2 regions of the Halomonas sp. YLB-10 genome follow, and region 1 is predicted to be linked to the other one. Evidence: predicted binding sites of a transcription regulator. Region 1 holds the regulator's gene; the other holds the start of a gene.
The links. The regulator PhoB, encoded in region 1, activates phosphate uptake and scavenging genes when phosphate is short. The targets are predictions, from matches to a motif close to TGTCATANNNNTGTCANA.
Positions count from the first base shown of each region.

Region 2: the regulator PhoB is predicted to act here: its motif matches at 2,819-2,836, upstream of phbB (acetoacetyl-CoA reductase).

Region 1 is NZ_RRCU01000005.1:179,928-185,597, forward strand. Features, by position in the region: gene cysZ (sulfate transporter CysZ) at 1-388, shown strand, start outside; gene EBB56_RS12875 (YnfA family protein) at 469-804, shown strand; gene phoR (phosphate regulon sensor histidine kinase PhoR) at 995-2,323, opposite strand; gene phoB (phosphate regulon transcriptional regulator PhoB) at 2,384-3,073, opposite strand; gene ubiA (4-hydroxybenzoate octaprenyltransferase) at 3,188-4,081, opposite strand; gene EBB56_RS12895 (chorismate lyase) at 4,279-4,917, opposite strand; gene EBB56_RS12900 (FAD-dependent oxidoreductase) at 5,079-5,670, shown strand, end outside.
Region 2 is NZ_RRCU01000008.1:135,671-141,340, forward strand. Features, by position in the region: gene EBB56_RS17670 (DUF349 domain-containing protein) at 1-1,688, shown strand, start outside; gene phbB (acetoacetyl-CoA reductase) at 1,826-2,572, opposite strand; tRNA gene EBB56_RS17680 (tRNA-Met) at 2,942-3,018, shown strand; gene EBB56_RS17685 (co-chaperone YbbN) at 3,422-4,366, shown strand; gene EBB56_RS17690 (MalY/PatB family protein) at 4,471-5,655, opposite strand.

The sequences.
Region 1 (5,670 bases):
TGATCGTGGCTGGCTCAAGACCGGTCTCGACGCCCTGGGCAGGGAGCTGTTGAAGCTGGCCTACATCCTGCCGCGCATGATCGGGCTGTTTATCCTGAGCTGGATTCCGGTGATCAACCTGATCGCGCCGCTGTTGTGGGCGGCCTTCAGCGCCTGGGTCATGGCGATCACCTACCTCGACTACCCGATGGATAACAACAAGGTCAGCTTCGCCGATATGCGCAAGCGCCTGTCGGCGCGCTGGTGGCCGAGTCTCAGCTTCGGTGGCCTGGTGACCTTGATCACCTGGATCCCGCTGGCCAACCTGTTTCTGATCCCCGGGGCCGTGGCCGGCGCGGTGCTGATGTGGGATCAGCACTATCGGCAGTTGCCGGTGGTTCGGCGTTGAGAGGCACTTCCTGTGGACGTATGGCGTGTCGGTGCTGCCGATAATGGTGCGGCGTCAAAAGGGGATAGCAGGGAGTGGCCATGACGGCGCTGTTGCCAAGTCTTTTGCTCTATATCGCGGCGGCGCTGGCCGAGATCGCCGGTTGCTTTGCGGTGTGGCGCTGGTGGCGAGATGACGCCTCGGCATGGTGGCTGCTGCCCGCGGTGGCGAGTCTGGTGGCCTTCGCCTGGCTGCTCAGTCAGACCGATGCCGACTACGCCGGGCGTGCCTTTGCCGCTTACGGGGGCGTCTACATCGTGGCGTCGCTGGGCTGGCTGTGGTGGGTCGAGCAGCGCCTGCCGGATCGCTGGGACCTGATCGGGGGAGTGCTGTGTCTGATGGGTGCCGCGGTCATCCTGCTGGGGCCCAGGAGCTGATGGGAGCACGCTCGGTTCGTTCTGGCGGGGCCTAGGCGCTGTCCGAAAAGTCGACGAGCGAAGGTTAGACAAGGCAAAAATCGGTGAGAAAGCGCAGTTTACGGGGTGTAATTGAGCATTTTGACCGGGCTGGCGCACCAGCCGATTTTTAACGCCGTATTACCGAGCGCAGGCACTTTTCAGACAAGCCCTAGTGCACAGCGCCGGCGCGGCCGAGCGCCACAGGGTCGGCCGCTGCCAGCCGGCTCGAGGGAAAGATGCAGCGGAAGGTTGCGCCCTCGCCGAGCCGGGAGTCGATATCCAGGCGTGCCTCGTGGCGCAGCAGCACATGCTTGACGATGGCCAGTCCCAGGCCGGTACCACCGGTGGCGGTGCTGCGGCCCTTGTCGACCCGGTAGAAACGTTCGGTAAGGCGTGGCAGGTGCCTCGGATCGATGCCTTCGCCGTCGTCTTCCACCTCGAGGCAGGCGCCTTCGCCGTAGGCACGCCAGCGTAGCGTGATATGGGCGCCGTCACCGGCGTAGCGCACCGCATTGAAGGCCAGGTTGGAGACTGCGCTGTGCATCTCCTTCTCGCTGCCGGTGAGACTGCGCGATTCTTCGACGACCACCTCGATCTGCTGGCGGCCGCCTGACAATGCCTCGGCGTCGCGCTTGACCGCCTGCAGCAGGGTGGTGGGGTCGAGGCGAACGTGGTCGCTGCCGCCCTGGTCGTTCTCGAGTCGTGACAGCAGCAGCAGGTCGTTGACCAGATTCTGCATGCGGCGCGTCTGGCTCTGCATCTGGGCGACCCCCTTGCCCAGGCGCTCCGGCAGCATGCCGGCCATGTCGCTGTAGGTCTCCAGGTAGCCGGTGAGCACGGTCAACGGCGTGCGCAGCTCGTGGGAGACGTTGGCGACGAAGTCGCGGCGCATCTGTTCCAGGCGATGCAGACGGGTGATATCGCGGGCCATGACCAGGCGTTCATCGTCACCGTACAGGGTGATCTGGAACTGCAGGATCATGTTCTCGTCGATGGGGGAGGGCAGGCTCAGCGGTTCGCGGTAGTCACGGGCATTGAAGTAGCCGACGAAGCGCGGGTCGCGCAGCAGGTTGGTGATGTGCTGGCCGCGGTCCAGTGCCGGCTTCAGGCCGAGCATGCGCTCGGCGGAGCTGTTCCACCACTCCAGGTCGCCGTGGCGATCGAGCATCACCACGCTGTCGCGCATCGCCTCGGACGACTCCTGGATACGCTGCAGGGTCGAGCGCAGGCGGCGCTGAGTGATCCGCTGGCCCTTTTGATAGCGATAGAGGCGATCGAACAGCTCGCCCCACAGGCCACTGGCGGTGGGAGGTTCCTGCTGGGGGCGGTGGGTCAGCCAGTCGTGCATCGCGTGCAGGTTGCGCAGGTGATAGCTGAGCCCAAGCGCCAGGCCAAGGCCGATGCCTACGCTGGACAGCGAGAAGGGCCAGCCCAGCAAGGCGCCGAGACCCACCAGCACGGCCAGGCGCCAGACTTCTCGTCTCCACAGACGACCCACGTCAGTTCTCGGCTCCGTTCACCTCATCCCTCCTGGTGCTGCGTTGCGTCGATGGCTCGCTCAGACCTTGGCCGAAAAGCGATAACCGGTACCGCGTACGGTCTGGATCAGTTGCTGATGGGGTTCCCCCAGGGCCTTGCGCAGGCGGCGGATATGCACGTCGACGGTACGTTCTTCCACGTAGACGTTGCCACCCCAGACCTGATCGAGCAACTGGCCACGGGTGTAGGCGCGCTCCTGGTGGGTCATGAAGAACTGCAGCAGGCGATATTCGGTGGGGCCCATGTCCAGTGACTTGCCGTCGACGCTGACGCGATGGCTGACCGGGTCGAGCTTGAGGCCTTCCACCTCCACCGGGTCCTCGACGCCCCGCGGAGTGGCGCGTCGCAGAACTGCCTTGAGTCTGGCCACCAGTTCTCGCGGCGAGAATGGCTTGGTGATGTAGTCGTCGGCGCCGGCTTCGAGGCCCTGGATCTTGTTGTCCTCCTCACCCTTGGCGGTGAGCAGGATGATCGGCAGCTCTGCGGTGGTTTCCTCGCGCTTGAGCCGGCGGGCCAGTTCGATGCCGCTGGTGCCCGGCATCATCCAGTCCAGCAGCAGCAGGTCTGGCTGGTCATCGACGATGATGGCGTGGGCGGCCTGAGCATTGTCCGCCTCGAGCACCCGGTAGTCGGCCATTTCCAGCGCCACCGCGATCATTTCGCGGATCGGGGCTTCGTCATCGACGATCAGTACGGTCTTGGCGGTCATCCCGGGAGCCTCTTGGTCAGGGTCTTACACTCGACGGTGACAAATGACACCACGTCAATGTGACAATTAGATGACATTGTATCCATTGTCGAGCGACCGAGACGGGCATTTCCCTCACCCGAGGGAGGGATAGAGGCTCAGTCCGAGTCCGGCGAACAGCAATAGGCCCGACCAGTGGTTGTTGAGAAAGGCCTGGAAGCAACGGTCGCGGTCACGGCTCTTGATCAGCCGCTGCTGGTGGACAAAGGTCGCGCCCATGGCCAGCCAGCCGAGCCAGAAGAAGCCGCCCAGCGCCAGCAGGCTGCCGGCCCAGGCCAGCAGCCCCAGGGTAGCCAGCTGCAATAGCGCAATGATGCGGGTGTCCCAGCGGCCGAACAGTACCGCGGTGGACTTGATGCCGATCTTGAGGTCGTCGTCGCGGTCGACCATGGCGTATTCGGTGTCGTAGGCCACGGTCCACAGCACGTTGGCGGTAAACAGCAGCCAGGCGACCATCGGGACTTCGCCGAGCACCGCGCCGAAGGCCATCGGAATGGCCCAGGAGAAGGCTGCGCCCAGCACCACCTGGGGGAAGTGGGTGTAGCGTTTCATGAAGGGATAGCTGGCGGCCAGCACCGCTCCGATCAACGACAGCCACACGGTAAAGCCGTTGGTCAGCCAGACCAGCGCGAAGGCCGATCCCAGCAGGCACACGAACAGCACCTTGGCCTCCCGCTCACTGATGCGGCCGGTGGCCAGCGGTCGGTTCTTGGTGCGTTTGACGTGGCCATCGAAGTGGCGATCGGCGTAGTCGTTGACCACGCAGCCCGCCGCCCGCATCAGGTAGACGCCGGCGACGAAGATCAGCAGGGTGTCACGGGCCGGAATGCCCTCGGAGGCCACCCACAGCGCCCACAGGGTCGGCCACATCAACAGCCAGGTACCGATGGGGCGGTCCAGACGCATCAGCGCCAGAAAGTCGGGAATTCGGTTCAGGTATCCAGGGGGACGCAGCAGCGAACGATCCATCGGTTTCTCTCATGCTCTGGCGCAGGTCAGGCGAAAATGAGGCGTAAGCCGGGCAACAGTCGCTCCTCGGAGAAACATCGCCGAGAAGCCTTGGCGCAGCCTAGCGCGAGCCGACGGCCATGACCAGCCAGGCGGCTCGCTCCGAAGTTGGCGACGGAAGGGCGATGGCGGGGTGACAGCCGGTGAGCGACAGCTAGTCAGCCGGTGGCAGAGGCCGACAGCGACAACGCTCGGCCCATGGTCGGCATAAAGCTCTCCTGCACCAGCAGCACCCAGCCGCTGTGACGAAATACCGAGCGGCGTTGCCACAGTCCGGTATAGCCGTGGATCGGCCTGGTGTTACGGCCGATCTGAATGGCGCTGCGCTCGAGATCGGGCTGGCGAAACAGCCAGCTGCCGAGAGAGGTCTCGCCGAGGCCTTCGAAGGGAGCGTCGTGACGCTCGACGATCGGTGCCACGCTGCGCGCCACCACCCAGGGCTCCTCGTCCACGCACAGGGCGACCTCGCGCAGCCAGGCCTGCTCGTCGCTGGCCAGACCCAGCACGTGGGCCTCGTCAGGCCACGGCAGGCCCTTGGCCTCCGCCAGCAGGCGTACGCGAAAGTGCCCGGCGCCTGCCGCCTCGATCAGGCGTTCTGTCAGGGAGTCCCGCGAGGCCAGCCAGGCGTGCCAGTCAGCGGGCACCGCGATGCCACCGGAGGCCAGCGACACCCAGCCGGGGTCGACGATATCGGCCGCGTCGGCATTCGGCGAAGAGGCTGTGGCTGGCGCGGGATTACCCGGTTCGGACCCCGAGCGCTCCTCCAAGGAGCGGAATGTGGAAGGAAGCTGTGTCATGCGGCCTCGGCAGGGCTGTCGTCACCGGACGGCGGTGCTCCGGTCGGTCGGCGCATAGTGTACCATGTGGCCCAGCACTCACCCGCTGGTGTGGCCCCGTGCGGGCCGGCCCAGCTTCAACAGCGACCGCCCGGCGGTCGTCGGCAGAGTCGAAGGAAGCGATGCAAGGACCCTTGACCATCATCGGTACCGGCATGGCGGGCATAGGCCTGGCACGCCAGGTGCGGGCGCTGGACGCCCACCGACCGATCACCCTGATCAGCGCCGACTCAGGCGATGACTATTCCAAACCGCTGCTGTCCACCGGCTTCGCCAAGGGCCTGGCGGCGGACCGGCTGGCCGCGCGCTCGGCGCTGGAACTGGCCGATCAACTGGGCGCGGTGGTACGTCCCCACACCAGGGTCGATGCCATCGATCTGGCGTCGCGCACCCTGAGCCTGGGCCAGGAACGCCTGCCCTGGTCGGATCTGGTGATTGCCACCGGTGCCAGCCCCGTGGCGCCCTTCGAGATTCCCGATGCCCTGGCCGGACGGGTGTTCTCGATCAATGATCTCGACGACTATCGGCGTTTTTCGGCAGGCCTCGAGGCGCTGGGGCGCCCGGCTCGGGTGGCCATCGTCGGCCTCGGACTGGTCGGCTGTGAATTTGCCAACGATCTGCACGCCGGTGGTCATCGCGTCTGCCTGGTCGGCCCTGAACCCTCGTTGTTGCCCAGGTTGCTGCCCCGGCGGCTGGGTCAGACCCTGAGCCAGG
Region 2 (5,670 bases), on a different contig from region 1:
CCGGCGACGAGGCTGCGCTCAAGCAGCTGGTGAGCGACTGCAAGTGGCCCGAAGGTCTGCCGCCAGACCCGAGGCTCGAACGTGCCCGACACCATCTTCGCCTGGAGAAGGATCTTTCCGGAGACGAACCGTCGGAGTCCCAGCTCACACGCTTCGATGAGGAACTGGATCGTCTCGAGGCGCTGCTCGACGAGGGTACCTTCAAGGGAGCAAGCCGCCTGCACCAGCGGCTTCGCCACCTCGCCGATCAGCTGCCGTCCTCGGCCGGTGCCCAGCAGTCTCGACTCAAGCGCCTCGGCGCACGACTCGCCGAACTGCGTGACTGGCGCGGCTTCGTCGCCGGTCCCAAGCGCGAGCAACTGTGCCAGGCCATCGAGGCCCTGGAGCAGGACGCCACCCTCACCGACCGTGACCGTGACCGCCGCCATCGCCAGCTGGTCAAGGAGTGGAAGGCACTGGGCGACGCCGCGGCCAACCGCGAGCAGTCCGAGCGCTTTCGGGCAACCTCCGAACGTATTCGCGAGTCGCTCAAGGCCTGGCGTGAACAACAACAGCGCCTGCGCGAGGCCAACCTGGCAGAACGCGAAGCGCTGTGCGAGCAGATCGAGGCCCTTCTGGAGCAGCCCGCCGCCCAGGCCGACCCCGACGCGCTGCGCGAGATCCGCGACCAGGCCAGGGAACAGTGGCGCCGCACCGCCCCTGTCCCGCGCGATCACGCTGAGGCCATCGGACGACGCTTCGGCCGCATCCGGCACCAGTTGCAGGCGCTGATCGATCGCCGCGCCAACGAGATCGCCGACGCCAAGCGTGAGGTGATCGACCAGGCCCGAGCGCTGGTCGATGCACGACTGCCGGCACGCCAGCGAGCCGACCAGGCCAAGGCACTGCAACAGCGCTGGCGCGAACTGGGGCGCGCGCCCAAGGGCGAGGAGCAGACCCTGTGGCGAGAATTCCGCCAACTATGCGACCAGATCTTCGCCCAGCGTGACGCCGAGCGCGATGATCGTGCCCAGCGTGCTCGCGAGCGGCTGGAACAGATGCAGGCCCTGATCGACCGCATCGATGCCTGGCAACCCGCGGCAAGCAGCGAGGCCGACTGGCTGGACAAGGCGGTGGATGAGGCCAGCGCGCTGGAACCGCTGCCCTCGGGCCGGCGCACCGAAGGCATGCGCAAGCGCTGGACCGGCATCGTACGGGCTCGGCGCGAGCGCCTGGAACGGCTCTCCGTGGCAGAAGTCGTCGGTCGTTGGCGCGAGGTCAAACCCCTGATTCTCGAGCACCTTGAGGCCGACGATGACTGCCTCGCCGGTCGCCTCTGCAGTGATGTGGAGATTCCTGCCGCGTTATCGTTGCCGCCGGCGCTGAAACAGGCCCACGCACAGCGCAACGCCGCACGACGCGATCCTGCTCCAGCGGAGGAAGTCGCCGAGCGTCTGGCACGACTGCGGGTGCACCTGGCGCTCCTGGCGGGCCATCCGATCGGCCACCAGGACGAGCCACTGCGCCTGGCGATCCAGGTCGACCGCCTCAACGATAGCCTTGGCCAGGCGCCGAGCCGGGAAGACGAGCTGATCTCGGTACTGTGCGGGCTGCTGGCCACCGGTCCAGTGTCGCGCCAGCAGTGGGAGCGCGAGGTACAGGAGCTCGACGCCCTGCTGGATGGGCTGAGTCAACTGCCACCACCCTGAGCGATGCACGGCTTGCCGTGCCTCCCCCCCCCCCTCTTTCAACCCCTGAAAACCACGATGCGAGGCCTTTTGGCCTCGCATCGTGGTTTCTGGCGAAATGTACATCGCCGAGCCTCGTGAGCCCGGCGCGACGTCTGTCAGCCCATGAACTGACCGCCATTGATGTCGATATTGGCACCGGTGATAAAACCGTTGTCCTTGCTGGCCAGGAAATTGACCAGGCGGCCGATCTCTTCCGGCGTGCCGTACCGCTTCATCGGGATGGTCTCGCGAATGGCCTCGCGCACCTTCTCCGGAATCTTCATGATCATGTCGGTGGCGATATAGCCAGGCGAGATGGTGTTGACGGTGATGCCCTTGGTCGCAGTTTCCTGCGCCAGCGCCATGGTCAGACCGTGCATGCCGGCCTTGGCGGCGGAATAGTTCACCTGGCCGAACTGCCCCTTGCGGCCGTTGATGGACGAAATGTTGATGATCCGTCCGTAGCCCTGCTCCAGCATGCTCTCGATCACGCTGCGGCAGGTATTGAAGACGCTGTTGAGGTTGGTGTCGATGACCACGTTCCACTGGTCCGCCGACATCTTCTTCAAGGTGCCATCCTTGGTGATACCGGCACAGTTGACCAGCACTGCGATCGGCCCATGCTGGTCCTCGATCGCCTTGACGCCATTCTGGCAGGCCTCGAAATCGGTCAGATCGATGCCGGCGATGTCGATATTGTCATAGCCATCCGACTTCTGGGTCTCCAGCCAGGTCTTGGCCTTGTCAGGATTGTTGTAACCGGCCACTACCTGATAGCCGGCATCCGCCAGTTCGCGACAGATTGAGCTTCCGATACCACCAGTACCACCGGTGACCCACGCGACGGGCTTTTGCTGAGTCATAGACGACCTCCCTGATTGTCCTTCACGCCGCCGCTTGGCGACGGCACTTGTTGTTGCAAGCATGTATAGCAGTGGATGCTCTGGTGCTGCGCATTCGCGCAACCAGGAACCTCGGGCCCAGAGCGATCGCGGGTGGCCTCCTGCCACTGCGACGCCCAGCCCCACCTGCCTACCTCGGCAGGCCTTCGTCGTGGTACTGCGTCGAATCAACGTCCACAACGACTATCCACCAGGCTAGCGTCTAGCACTGACATTTGCATGACAGCCCCTCCAGTATGGACCACAGCGCCCGAACGGCACGACCCATCACACCCGAAATCGCACAGGGTTGACGCAGCCAGAATTATCCGTATACTACGTCCTCGTTGATGCGGGGTGGAGCAGTCTGGTAGCTCGTCGGGCTCATAACCCGAAGGTCATCGGTTCAAATCCGGTCCCCGCTACCAAATACGAAAACGAGGCAGTCCTTCGGGACTGCCTCGTTTTTTTGTTGGCTATCCGGTGCTGGCCGAGGCCAGCGCTTCGCCACCAGACGCCGTTGCGGCATCGCTGTACTACGAAGCCCGCCCCCTGATTAAATCTTAATTTTTCTGTGCCAATTCGATATTTTTTGGCGCTTCCGTGTCCCCGGATTAGCCATCCACCCCTCCTTCTTTCGTCGAAGAGCTGACCTCGATCAACCCGAGTCGGTCAAGAATCGACCGTCGCCGCAGCCCTTTACCGCGTCTTGGGCACACCGCTGGCCAGTCATCGATTCCAGGCATGCTCCGGCGTATCGGCAGGCGCCTTGAAGTCGGTGGCCGTCGCCCGCATCTTTAGGGCAATTCACTTTTGACAAGGTTGTGTCCCATGCCCATCGTCGACCCTCGTACAGGCGAACCTCTGAGCAGCGATCCGAGCAGCGAACCCGCCCAGGGTGCCGCCGCGGCGTCCCAGGGGCCGGCCGACAGCGACCTGATCTTCGACGTCGACCGCAGCAACATTCAGCAGGTGCTGGAGCTGTCCATGCGCATCCCGGTGCTGCTGGACTGCTGGGCCCCTTGGTGCGAGCCCTGCAAGAACCTGATGCCGGTGCTGGAAAAGCTGACCCGCGAGTACGCCGGCACCTTCCTGCTGGCCAAGCTCAACATCGACGACAACCAGGACATCGCCGGCCAGCTCGGCGTACGCTCGGTACCCGACGTCAAGTTGATCAGCCAGGGCGGTCTGGTGGACCACTTCCAGGGCGCCTTGCCGGAAAAGGAAATTCGCGAGTGGCTGGGCCGCTACTTCCCGGCCCCGGAAGATGCTCCGGCAAGCCCCGAAGAACAGGCCGAGCAGGCCCTGGCGGCGGGCGACACCGCCACCGCGCTGGAGATCCTGCAGCAGCTGACACAGCAGTACCCCGACCACTTGGCCTACCAGATCCAGATGGCCCGAGTGCTGGTGGCGGAAGGTCGCAATGATGAAGCGCGCGCCCTGCTTCACGCGCTACCTCCGGAAGACCGCGACGGTCCCGAGGCCCGCGGCGTTCGTGCCAGCATCGAGTTCGGCGAAGAAGCGCCCGACGCCGAGACCCTGGCCGCCCTGGAGGGGCGTGACGACAGCGAGGCCAACTATCTGAGGGCGCTGCGCCAGGTGGCCGACGGTGACTATGAACCCGGCCTGGAAGGATTGCTGGCAGTGATGAAGCGCGACCGTGCCTACGGTGACGACCTGGCGCGCAAGACCCTGCTGCGGGTGTTCGACGCACTCGGCGCCGATCATCCGCTGACGGTGAGCTACCGCCGCAAGCTGTTCGCCCTGCTCTACTGAGTGGATCGAGACGTCGAGCGCCTTGCCGCTCATCGCCTGAGCATGAAAACGGGGCCCCTTCGAGGGCCCCGTTTTCGTTGTTGAGGATATTACGCCAGCGCCACTCAGCCGCCCAACACCTGGTCCAGGCGCGCCAGCGCCTCGTCAAGCTGGATGGCCGTGGTGCCGAAATTGAGCCGCGCAAAGCCCGGCCAGCCGAAGTCGGCGCCATCCGACAGCGCGACCCCGGCTCGCTCGAGCAATGCCGAGGCAGGCGATTTTTCGGCCCCCAGGGTCGACTGGCGCAGATCGAGCCAGGCCAGATAGGTCGACTCGGGGGCGCTGAAGCCCACGCCGGGCCAGCCAGCGACACGCTCGACCAGCGTCTGGCGGTGGCCACGCAGTACCGTCAACAACTCCTGGCGCCAGGGCTCGCCGTGGCGATAGGCGGCCTCTGCCGCCACCAGCCCGAGCACATTGGCGTCCGGCATCAATCCCTTGGCGGTATCACGAAAGCGCTTTCTCAGGCCGGCGTCGGGGCAAATCGCGCAGGCGGCGGTCAGCCCAGCCAGATTGAACGTCTTGGAGGGCGCCCACAGGGTGATGATGCGATCAGCCAGCGCCGGGAAGGCGGCGGCCAGGGGCTGGTGGCGCGCTCCTTCGTCGAGCAGCAGGTCGCAGTGCAGCTCGTCTGAGACCACAATCAACCGATGACGCTCGACCAGTTCGGCCAGTCCTTCGAGCTCTTCGCGGCGCCAGGCTCGTCCGGTGGGGTTGTGGGGCTGGCACCACAACAGCAGCCGGGTCCGCTCGGTGATCGCCGCCTCCAGCGCCTCGAGGTCCAGCGTCCAGGGCTCGCCCGGCGCCTGGGGCGGGCGCATGGCTGCCTGCTGGGGCAGGCGCCCGGTGCGCCTGGCCACCTGCAAGAACGGCGGATAGATTGGCGTCACCGTCAGCACCCCATCGCCAGGCTCGGTAAAGGCCAGGCTCGCCAGGTGCAACGCCGGAACCACCCCCGGCAGCCAGTGCTGCCAGCGGGCCTCGATGTCCCAGCCATAGTGGCTGGCACTCCAGTCGATCAGCGTCTGTTCCAGACTTTCCGCCACCAGACCGTAGCCAAAGACGCCATGATCGATGCGCGCCGACAGCGCCTCGACCACCGCCTCGGGCGAGCGGAAGTCCATGTCCGCGACCCACAGCGGCAGGACGTCATCACCGTGGCGGTGCCACTTCTGTGACGGCCAATGTGGCGAACGATCATCACCGCGGGGCTGTCGTCGATCGATCGGCGTGGCAAAATCGGGTTTCATGGTCATCTCCCTGAC